2 regions of the Loktanella sp. F6476L genome follow, and region 2 is predicted to be linked to the other one. Evidence: riboswitches for the same ligand, from Rfam matches in the RefSeq annotation. Region 2 holds a riboswitch; the other holds the start of a gene.
What was found. A riboswitch is a leader RNA that binds a small molecule or an ion and turns the genes downstream of it on or off. The one in region 2 is predicted to bind glycine.
Positions count from the first base shown of each region.

Region 1: linked by a shared signal. The riboswitch ahead of gcvT (glycine cleavage system aminomethyltransferase GcvT) and the one ahead of MWU61_RS11085 (D-amino acid dehydrogenase) in region 2 are both predicted to bind glycine.

Region 1 is NZ_JALKAR010000001.1:603,379-608,950, forward strand. It holds gene MWU61_RS03065 (hypothetical protein) at 1-251, opposite strand, end outside; gene MWU61_RS03070 (iron ABC transporter permease) at 334-2,004, shown strand; tRNA gene MWU61_RS03075 (tRNA-Thr) at 2,032-2,107, shown strand; glycine riboswitch at 2,520-2,605, shown strand; gene gcvT (glycine cleavage system aminomethyltransferase GcvT) at 2,767-3,888, shown strand; gene gcvH (glycine cleavage system protein GcvH) at 3,907-4,266, shown strand; gene gcvP (aminomethyl-transferring glycine dehydrogenase) at 4,282-5,572, shown strand, end outside.
Region 2 is NZ_JALKAR010000005.1:7,444-13,015, reverse strand. It holds gene MWU61_RS11090 (hydantoinase B/oxoprolinase family protein) at 1-1,662, shown strand, start outside; glycine riboswitch at 1,824-1,916, shown strand; gene MWU61_RS11085 (D-amino acid dehydrogenase) at 1,949-3,199, shown strand; gene MWU61_RS11080 (SPFH domain-containing protein) at 3,240-4,130, shown strand; gene MWU61_RS11075 (hypothetical protein) at 4,132-4,404, shown strand; gene MWU61_RS11070 (orotidine 5'-phosphate decarboxylase) at 4,533-4,742, opposite strand; gene pyrF (orotidine-5'-phosphate decarboxylase) at 5,147-5,572, opposite strand, start outside.

The sequences.
Region 1 (5,572 bases), on a different contig from region 2:
TTCGAATTTGACAGAACTAGCCGCTCTGTCGGTTCATCATCAAGGATCGCATCGAGCATGATGGACCGCGTTTCTGGCGCGGGCGTCGCCCCATCCAACCCTTGGATTGTTTCGCGGATAAGCCGTCTGTATTTGCTTGGACCCGGCACCTTGACCCCATCTTGGGACAGGACATCGACGTTGCGTAGCAACGATTTAAGCAGACGATCCTCGTCCGTGCAGTTTGCACCGATGTGATATACGATTTCCATGTGATCCGGGCCTTTGGTATTGCGTCCGTTTATCATAGTCCAATTTCTGGACAGTTAAACTGCTTTCAGCTATCGGCTTTTTATGTCTGAGCAAATCCGTCAGTTATTGCCGCTGAAGGCAAATCGTCGTGGGATCGATCGCTGGTCGATGGGTGCCCTTATCATCGCCGTCTTGGTTGTTTTGCCGATTGCAGCCGTTGTCTGGTTTGCTTTGACGCCGACCGATAACATCTGGCCGCATCTGATATCGACGACATTCCCGCGATATCTGCGCAATACAGTCATCTTGATGCTTAGCGTTGGTGCGTTGACTGCCGTGGTCGGTACAATCACCGCGTGGGTCGTGGCGATGTACCGCTTTCCGGGTCGGTCGTGGTTGCAATGGGCGTTGCTGATGCCCTTGGCCGTTCCGGCCTATGTTGGTGCCTACGCCTTGGTCGATTTCTTGGAGTACGCGGGGCCCGTCCAATCTGCGTTGCGTGACTTGATGGGGTGGGAAAACGCGGCGGACTACGCCTTTCCTGCGATCCGCACGCGATCGTCCGCGGTCATTGTTTTGTCAGCATCGCTCTATCCTTATGTCTACTTGCTGGCGCGCGCCGCATTCCGCGAACAATCGGGGGCAGGGTTTGAAGTTGCCCGCGCCCTGGGCGTTGGTCCTTTGGGGCGGTTTTTCCGCGTAGGCCTGCCGCTTGCGCGCCCGGCGATTGCCGCTGGCGTAGCTGTTGTCATGATGGAGACCGTCAATGATTTCGGCACTGTGGATTATTTTGCCGTGCAAACCCTGACGACTGGGATTTTTACGGTTTGGCTGCAGGGCGGGAACCTTGGCGGAGCGGCGCAACTGGCGACCTGTGTGCTGGGGATGATCGTTTTTCTTGTGACGCTTGAAAAGCTAAGCCGCCGCCGTAGCAAATTCTTCGCCTCGGCCCGTGGTCAGAGGCCAGTGTCGTTAACACAGCTTTCAGGCGGGCAGGGGGCGTTCGCGTTTTCGGTGTGTCTGTTGCCGATCTTGATCGGTTTCGTGTTGCCTGTGTCCGTTTTGACGTCTCATGCGTTGGATGCGGGACAATGGGTAGCGCCGGGATTGCGCAAGGCGTTGCTGCATACTGTCACCGTCGCAGGCTTGGCCGCGATCCTGACAGTCTTGGGCGGTCTGTTCATGGTGTACGGGGTCCGTCTGTCGCGGCGAAAACTGCCACGGTTGCTGATGCCAGTGACGGCGATTGGCTACGCGGCACCGGGGGCTGTGCTGGGGTTGGGCATCTTGGTGCCACTGGCGGCACTGGATAACCGTTTCGCGGACGCGGTGCTGGCGTTGACGGGGCGAGATCCGGGGCTGTTGGTGACGGGAACAGCCGGCGTTTTGGTCATTGCTTACGTTGTGCGATTCTTCGCGATCGCGCAGGGGACAGCTGACGCAGCGTTCGGTCGGGTGTCACCAAGCCTTCCGATGGCTGCACGGTCGCTTGGACAGTCATCAGGCGGCGTTTTGAAACGTATTTATTTGCCCTTGATGCGGGCCTCTGTCGGGTCAGCTTTGCTGTTGGTTTTCGTGGACGCGGTGAAGGAATTACCGGCTACTTTGCTTTTAAGACCCTTTAGTTACGACACTTTGGCGACCCGCGTCCATGCGAAGGCATCGCTCGAAAATATCAGTGAAGCCGCACCCGCAGCACTGATGATTACCTGCGTCGGATTGCTTGCAGTCATTTTTCTTGCGAAAGCGCAAAAAGAGGGGTTGCGGAGGTGAGAATCCTTTTCTAAAAGCAGCCGCAGTGCCCCTATAGCTCAGCTGGTAGAGCAACTGATTTGTAATCAGTAGGTCCGCGGTTCGAGTCCGTGTGGGGGCACCATTTCATCATCCAGTTTTATCCAATGACATCCGGTTAGGCCTTACATACAAAGGTTTTGTCGATATCGTTTGTCCGATGCCGTCCAGCGGCGTTTGATGCGATACCCCCAGTTTGGGGGTGCCATTGGGGGTATCCCGAGTCGGGAAAGTGATGTCTTCAGCGCCAATGTCTATGAAAATAGTGAAAACGGAATAGCATTTCCTGAAAGCTTTCATCTGGCTTGGCATGCGATAGCCACGGGGGCAATCTTATGCAATAAAAGTTTGGTGCTGCGGGTTGGCCGTTCATTTCCCAATTCGATTTCGTGTTTGGTGTGTCAGTCTGTCGTTCGTGAAAACGAGACTTACCACCTCGGCTCAAAATCACCAAAATAACCTCTTGCCTGTTGTCACGGAAAACGTGAAAGTGCCCGCACTTGACGTCGGGAGAACCAGCAAAGTTGGTGCCGAAGGAGCAACCGCCCCGGAAACTCTCAGGCAAACGGACCGACGTTGAGACGAATACTCTGGAGAGTGGCACGCAATGTGCCCGCCGAAGGGATAGCAATCTCAGGCACACGGACAGAGGGGGCATCACAGGCGAAAGCAGTGCTTTCGTGCCAGAGTGGTGCCGTGCGATATCAGCATATCGAGATGGCCGTTATTGATAAGAGGCTTACGATGTCTGATCTATTGCAAACCCCGCTACATCAGTTTCACGAAACGCTTGGCGCCAAGATGGTGCCGTTTGCGGGCTATGCGATGCCTGTTCAATACCCGATGGGCGTCATGCAAGAACATCTGCACACCCGCACCAAAGCTGGATTGTTTGACGTCAGTCATATGGGGCAGGTGATCATTAAGGGGGCGGATTATGCTGCCGCCGCGACGGCCTTAGAGACGTTGATACCTGTCGATGTTCTTGGGTTAGCCCCGGATCGTCAACGTTACGGATTTCTAACGAATGACACGGGCGGGATTATGGATGACCTGATGCTTGCCAATCGGGGTGATCAAATCTTCATGGTCGTGAATGCAGGCTGCAAACGGGATGATATTGCTTACCTCAAGTCCAAGCTAGACGATGTCAGCGTCACCGAAGTTACGGATCGTGCGTTAATTGCATTGCAGGGGCCTGCCGCTGAAACAGTGTTGGCAGCCCTTGATCCAAAGGTCGCGGATATGCGTTTCATGGATGTGATCACGGCGTCGCTGGCAGGTGGGGATTGTTGGGTGTCGCGGTCGGGTTATACCGGTGAAGACGGGTACGAGATTTCAGTTCCCGCCGCACAGGCCGCGACATTGGCGCAAACGCTACTAGCGCATGACGACGTGGCTCCGATTGGGCTTGGTGCGCGAGATAGTCTACGATTGGAAGGCGGGCTTTGCCTTTACGGGCACGATATAAATACGGACACGACCCCGACTGAAGCGGCACTGAACTGGGCCATCCAAAAGGTGCGTCGCAGTGGCGGTGATCGCGCTGGTGGGTTTCCAGGCGCTGACGTCATCTTGGCCCAGCTGGCTGACGGGGCGGACCGCAAACGGGTGGGGTTGCTGCCCGAAGGACGCGCACCGATGCGCGAGGGCGTGCCGCTGTTTGCACATATTGAGGACGAGACGCCGATTGGGGCGATCACATCCGGTGGTTTTGGTCCGACTGTCAGTGGACCTGTGGCGATGGGCTACCTGCCGGTCGCACAGGCTGACCTAGGAACAACCGTCTATGGCGAACTGCGCGGCAAAAGATTGCCACTGACGGTCGCCGCACTTCCTTTCACACCTGCAAATTTCAAACGCTAAACGAACCGGAGAAGATACATGAAATTCACTGAAGAACACGAATGGCTGCGCCCTGAAGGCGATATTGTTGTCGTTGGCATCACCGAACACGCCACGACCCAACTGGGTGATATTGTCTTTGTTGAACTGCCTGATGTCGGGACAACCGTGACCAAAGACGAAGAAATTGTCGTGATCGAAAGCGTCAAAGCCGCGTCCGATATTATGGCTCCGATTGATGGTGAAATCGTCGAAGTGAACAGTGCGCTTGCGGACAATCCCGCCCTTGCGAACGAGGATGCAATCGGCGCGGGCTGGTTTTTCAAAATCAAACCGTCTGATGCGTCCCAGATGGACGAATACATGGATGAAGCTGCGTACAACGCCTTGATCGCCTAACCTACGGAGCCTGACATGACCTTCACCCCGACCGACTACTTGCCATATGATTTTGCCAACCGCCGCCACATTGGGCCAACGCCTTCGGAAATGGCCGACATGCTGGATGTCCTCGGGGCGAAGGATCTGGAAGCGCTGATCGACGACACGTTGCCAGCCAAGATCCGTCAGGATGCGCCGCTTGAATTCGGGAAACCGATGTCAGAGCGCGAATTGCTGCATCACATGAAGATCACGGCGTCCAAGAATAAGGTGCTGACGTCACTGATCGGGCAGGGGTATCACGGCACGGTGACGCCACCCGCTATTCAGCGCAACATCTTTGAAAATCCGGCATGGTACACGGCTTACACGCCTTACCAGCCTGAGATTTCGCAGGGACGTCTTGAGGCTCTTTTGAATTTCCAGACAATGGTGTCCGATTTGACCGGTCTGGAAATTGCGAACGCATCCTTGCTGGACGAAGCCACGGCCTGCGCTGAAGCGATGACAATGGCGCAGCGTATCGCGAAAACAAAGGTGGAGGGCTTTTTTATCGACGAAAACTGCCATCCGCAGAACATTTCGGTAATGAAAACCCGTGCGGCGCCGCTGGGTATCGAGATCACTATCGGAAAGCCTGACGATATGGACGCTGACGCCGTCTTTGGCGCGATTTTCCAATATCCGGGCACCTACGGACACATTCGTGATTTCACGCCTGAAATCGCCAAACTGCATGCTTCAAAAGCGATTGGTATCATCGCGGCTGACCCGTTGTCGCTAACGTTGCTGAAGGAACCGGGTGCGATGGGGGCGGATATTGCCGTAGGTAGCACGCAACGTTTTGGTGTGCCTGTGGGCTATGGCGGCCCGCACGCTGCCTATATGGCTACCAAGCAGAACTACGCGCGCTCTATGCCCGGGCGGCTTGTGGGTGTGTCCATCGACAGTCACGGCAACCGCGCATACCGGCTGTCGTTGCAAACGCGCGAACAACATATCCGGCGCGAAAAGGCGACGTCGAATGTCTGTACCGCCCAAGCGTTGCTTGCCGTGATGGCGGGCTTCTATGCGGTGTTCCACGGGCCAGAGGGGCTTAAGGCGATTGCGCAGCGTATTCACCGCAAAACGGCGCGACTGGCAGAGGGGATCAAGGGAGCGGGATTTGATGTGCGCCCAGCCACGTTCTTTGACACGATCACCGTTGAGGTTGGACCACTGCAAGCGGCTGTTATGAAATCGGCAGTTGATGAAGGGATTAACCTGCGTGCTGTTGGCACAACGCAGGTGGGGATCACGTTGGATGAACGCACGCGTCCCGCGA
Region 2 (5,572 bases):
ATCCAAGGCCCCGCGATTGTGTTGGAACCCACGGGGACCAACATGATCGAACCCGGTTGGGCCGGTGCAATTGATGATGCTGGCAACCTGATCTTGACCCGTGAAGGGGCCGCACATCGTCCGCCTGCCGCTGGCACAAAGGCCGACCCGATCGTGCTAGAGGTCATGTCGAACCTGTTCATGTCTGTCGCGGATCAGATGGGGGCCACGCTTGCGAATACGTCTTGGTCGGTGAATATCAAGGAACGGCTCGACTTTTCTTGTGCTATTTTCGATGCGAACGGTGATCTGGTCGCGAACGCGCCGCATGTGCCTGTCCATCTTGGGTCAATGTCCGACAGTATTAAAACCGTGATGCGTCTGAACCCTGACGCGGCAGAGGGCGACGCATATATGCTGAATTCGCCCTACAACGGCGGGACGCATTTGCCGGATGTGACGGTTGTGACGCCTGTATTTGTTGATGGGAAAGCCGCGTTCTGGCTCGGGTCGCGCGGGCATCACGCGGATATCGGTGGGCGCACGCCGGGGTCGGGACCGCCTGACAGCACGCATATCGATGATGAAGGTGTGCTGATTGATAACGTGCAGCTTGTGCGCGGCGGGCGGTTGCTGGCGGATGAGGCTGAGGCCGTGCTTGCGTCGGGTAAATACCCGTGCCGTAACATCCCGCAAAACATGGCTGATCTGAAAGCCCAAGTTGCGGCGAACGAGACAGGCCGCCAGGCGCTGCTGAAAGTCTGCGAAACCTATGGACCGGACGTTGTGACCGCCTACATGGGACACGTGCAGGATAACGCTGCCGAATCCGTGCGGCGCGTGATTGATACGCTCGAAGGCGGCTCGTTTGATTACGCGATGGACGAGGGCCAGCACATCAAGGTCAGCGTGACCGTGGATCGCGAAAACCGCCAAGCCACTGTCGATTTCACAGGCACCAGCGCCCAGCATAGCGGCAATTACAACGCGCCGTTTGCGGTTTGTCGGGCCGTGGTGCTGTACGTGTTCCGCACGTTAGTCGGCAGCAATATCCCGCTGAACGAAGGGTGTTTAGAGCCGATCACGATCATTACGCCCGAGGGTACGATGCTGAACCCGAGTTACCCAGCGGCGGTGATCGCGGGCAATACGGAAGTGTCGCAAGCCGCATGCAACGCGCTGTACGGGGCGCTTGGCGTGATGGCCTGTTCGCAGGCGACCATGAACAACTTCATCTGGGGCAACGACGATTTCCAGAACTATGAAACTATCGCGGGCGGGACAGGCGCAGGGCCGGGGTTCGAAGGGTGTGATGCAGTGCAAACCCACATGACGAACACGCTGATGACTGATCCCGAGATTTTAGAGAAACGGTTCCCCGTGCGGCTGGATACCTTTGGGATCAGGGCGGGGTCCGGTGGCGTCGGCGAATATCGGGGTGGCCATGGCGCATTGCGCGAATTGACGTTCCTGGCGGATGTGACCGTGACGACGCTATGTTCGCATCGGGTCGTGCCGCCGTTCGGGGCGAATGGAGGCGGTGATGCTTTACCGGGCGAAAACAGCGCGCGGATGCCGGATGGGAAAGTTGTGCGGCTGAAGGGGAACGACGAGATTGATCTGCCTGCGGGGGCAACGTTCATCTTGAAGTCACCGGGTGGTGGTGGATGGGGCGCAGTGTAAGTTTTTGCAAATTTGCACAAGTTCATGAGTTGAATTCATTTGATCGGAACGAAAGTTTCCGATACGAAACACGCATGACGTCCGCACCGGGAGAGCCGGTTGGGTCCGTCGCCGAAGGAGCAACCGCCCCGGTCACTCTCAGGCAAATGGACCGGTGCAGGGCATAACACGCCGAAGAGAGACCTTAGATGGTCCGCCGAAGGAGCAAGCCCAGATTGGGTGAATCTCTCAGGTCCAAAGACGGCGGGGGCACGACGCGACAGCGTCCAATGGCGGAGATTTTGCCATGCCTCATATTGCGATCCTTGGTGCCGGCATCACTGGTGTCACCACTGCTTATTCCCTTCATAAACGCGGCTTTGACGTCACCGTCTATGACCGACAGCGTTATGCTGCGATGGAAACCAGCTTTGCCAATGGCGGTCAGTTATCTGCGTCGAACGCCGAAGTTTGGAACCAATGGTCCACGGTCCTGAAAGGGATCAAATGGATGTTGCAGGCCGACGCGCCGCTGTCTGTGAACCCGCGTCCGCAGTGGCACAAAATCTCGTGGATGGCGGAATTTCTGGGCAATATCCCGCGCTACAAGGCGAACACCATCGAGACCACCAAGTTGGCCGTTGCCGCTCGCGCCGGGCTGACCGAGATGGCGGATCACACTGGTGTTGATTTCGATTTCAGGCCTGCGGGTATCCTGCATTTTTATAAGACTCAGAAAGACCTAGATCACGCGCGGCGCGTGAATGGATTGCTGGCGCAGGGTGGGCTGACACGCACAGAACTGACACCGGACGAGGTGCTGGCGAAAGAACCTACGCTGCGCGGCGATATCCTTGGCGGGTTCTGGACCGAAAGCGATAGCACGGGCGACATTCATAAATTCACGGTTGGTTTGGCGGATTGGCTGAAGCGGCAAGGGGTGACGTTCAAGCTGGGCCATGCGGTTACGGATGTGCGGTCTGACGCTGATGCGGTGACGATCCGTGCGCAGAGCGAGGATCGTTTTGACGGGGTTGTCGTGACGGCTGGTGTCGGATCACGTGCGATCGCGAAGAAACTGGGCGACCGTGTAAATGTCTATCCTGTGAAGGGCTATTCGATCACGGTGAACCTGCCGGATGCGGTATCGCAGGCCGGTGCGCCGAATGTGTCGCTATTGGATGATAAAGCGAAGATCGTGACATCGCGGCTTGGTGTTGATCGGTTCCGCGTTGCGGGGACGGCCGAATTCAACGGTGAAAACCGCGATATTCGGGCGGATCGGGTAAAACCGTTGACCGAATGGGTCGAAACGCATTTTCCCGATGTCAGCACGGAAAGTGTTGTGCCGTGGGCGGGCCTGCGTCCGATGATGCCAAACATGATGCCGCGTGTGGGTCGTGGGCGGTCTGAACGCGTGTTTTATAACACCGGTCACGGCCACCTTGGTTGGACGTTAAGTGCTGCTACTGCGGACCTGATTGGTGGGACTGTTGCGGATGCGTTTCAGAAGCCACAGATCGGCACAACCCTTAGTGGTGAATTGAAAATGGGCTGACAAATGCCTATGTGGATACCAATTACAAAAGGGTATCCACATGTCATTTGAAGACGTTGTTCTTGGTTTATTGGGCGAAAATATTGTTTTTGTCTTGCTGGCGATCTTTATCGTCGTCTGCATTCTTGCTGGCGTGCGGATCGTGCCGCAGTCTGAAAAGTTTGTCGTAGAACGGCTGGGACGTTTGCGGTCCGTGCTTGGGCCAGGGATCAACTTTATCGTGCCTTTTCTGGACCGTGTGCGTCACAAAGTCAGCGTTCTGGAACGCCAGTTGCCCGCCATGACACAAGACGCGATCACGTCTGATAACGTGTTGGTGCAGGTCGAAACATCCGTGTTTTACCGGATTATCGAGCCAGAAAAGACAGTTTACCGTATCCGCGATGTGGATGCCGCGATTTCCACAACAGTCGCAGGGATCGTGCGGTCAGAAATTGGGCGGATGGAGCTGGATCAGGTGCAAGCAAACCGTGCCACATTGATTGACGCGGTGCGTGCGCAGGTTGCGCAGCAGGTTGATGATTGGGGTATCGAAGTGACGCGTGCCGAAATTTTGGACGTGAACCTTGATGCGGCGACCCGTGCGGCGATGTTGCAGCAGTTGAACGCTGAACGTGCACGTCGTGCGCAGGTGACCGAAGCAGAAGGTCTGAAACGTGCGGTCGAATTGCAGGCGGATGCGGATCTTTATGCCGCTGATCAGGCCGCAAAAGCACGCCGCCTAAGCGCGGATGCCGAAGCATATGCAACCCAAGTGGTTGCTGTGGCGATTGCCGAAAACGGGTTGGAAGCGGCGCAGTATCAGGTCGCACTGAAGCAGGTCGAAGCGTTGAACGCGCTGGGTGCCGGTGAGGGTAAGCAGACAATCGTACTGCCAGCCAACGCACTAGAAGCATTCGGTAACGCGTTTAGTATGTTGAAAGGGAAGTAACATGTTGCATGAACAATGGTGGGTTTGGATGTCGGCAGCGCTGTTGTTGGCAACTGCCGAAGTGATCATTCCCGGTTACATCTTCTTAGGCTTCGCGATGGGCGCATTTGTTGTCGGTGGGCTGCTGTTGGTCGGGTTGGCTGGGCTCAGCTTGCCTATCACGTTGGTCGTTTTCGCCGTCTTGTCGCTGGCCGCCTATCTTGGTTTGCGCTGGATGTTTGGTTTGAAAACTGGACAGGCCACGTTTTTCGACACGGATATCAACGACAACTAATCCCGACGCCGTTTCCCCATAAAAAAGCCCGACGCGTAAAGCGCCGGGCAGGGGATGGTCGTACCGTGGGAGGCAGCTTTGCGAGGGGGACAGGGCAAAAGCTATCGGTCGACCGGCAGGGTAAACTTTTAGATGTGGGACATCAGGTCTGGGCTTGTGTCGGACATCCGCATCGCACGGCGTTTCAGGCCGTCGCGCACTTGGTCCATGTCCATCGTCACCGGACCAGCAACAGAACACGGGTAGCGGAATGTCGATGTGCCACGCGCGATATCTACGCGGGCCTCAAAGGCACCTGCTGTTGCGTTGTAACGTACGTCTCCGAGGCTGATGTTCATGGTCTTTTTCCTTCGTGGGGGCCGCAAGGTGCGGCGATCGTGAGTGGTGGGAAGAACTGTGGATCAGTGTGTCGCGGCTTTGTGGGCTGCTTGACGATACAGATTCGCATTGATGATCTTGGGGCTTAGGGAGGTTGGCCCGAAGACGGTCAGCGGAAACCGAAGGCGGCGATCGTTCTGAACAACATCAACTGATGCTTCAAAGGCACGAAGCCGCTCATTATACCGTAGGTCTCTGATCTGCATTTGACTCTTCCTTGTCATTGCTTGTTCTAACAACCTAAGAGTCGCAAAAAGGTTCCGAAAGAGGCGTCACGCCGACGTGAATCGGCGTGATTTTTCGAAATCGCATTGAAATATATGGATTTTATTGTGCGCCGAGTTCGCGTGAGGCGCGTGCTATTCTAGCGATTTGGCGATTCAGCCTGCGGTGACGCCATCTCTGATAGAATCGATTGTGTCGCTTCCAACGGGTTTTCGGCGCGCCATACCGGGCGACCAACAACCACGTGGTCTGCGCCGTTTGCGATAGCCTGTGCTGGGGTAGTGACCCGTTTTTGATCGCCAAGGTCCGCGCCAACAGGGCGTACACCGGGTGTCACGATCAGTTTGCCAGCAGCTTGCGGAAGGGCGCGGATCAGCCCTGCTTCTTGTGGCGATGAAATAACGCCGTCAGCGCCAGCCTCCATCGCGCGGCCGGCACGTTCTTGCACCAAATCGGGAATTAACCCGTCTTTAACCATCGCCCCATTCAGATCATCACGGTCCAAAGATGTCAGAATTGTTACAGCGAGGATCTTAAGATCGGTGCCTGCCGCGCCTTCTTTGGC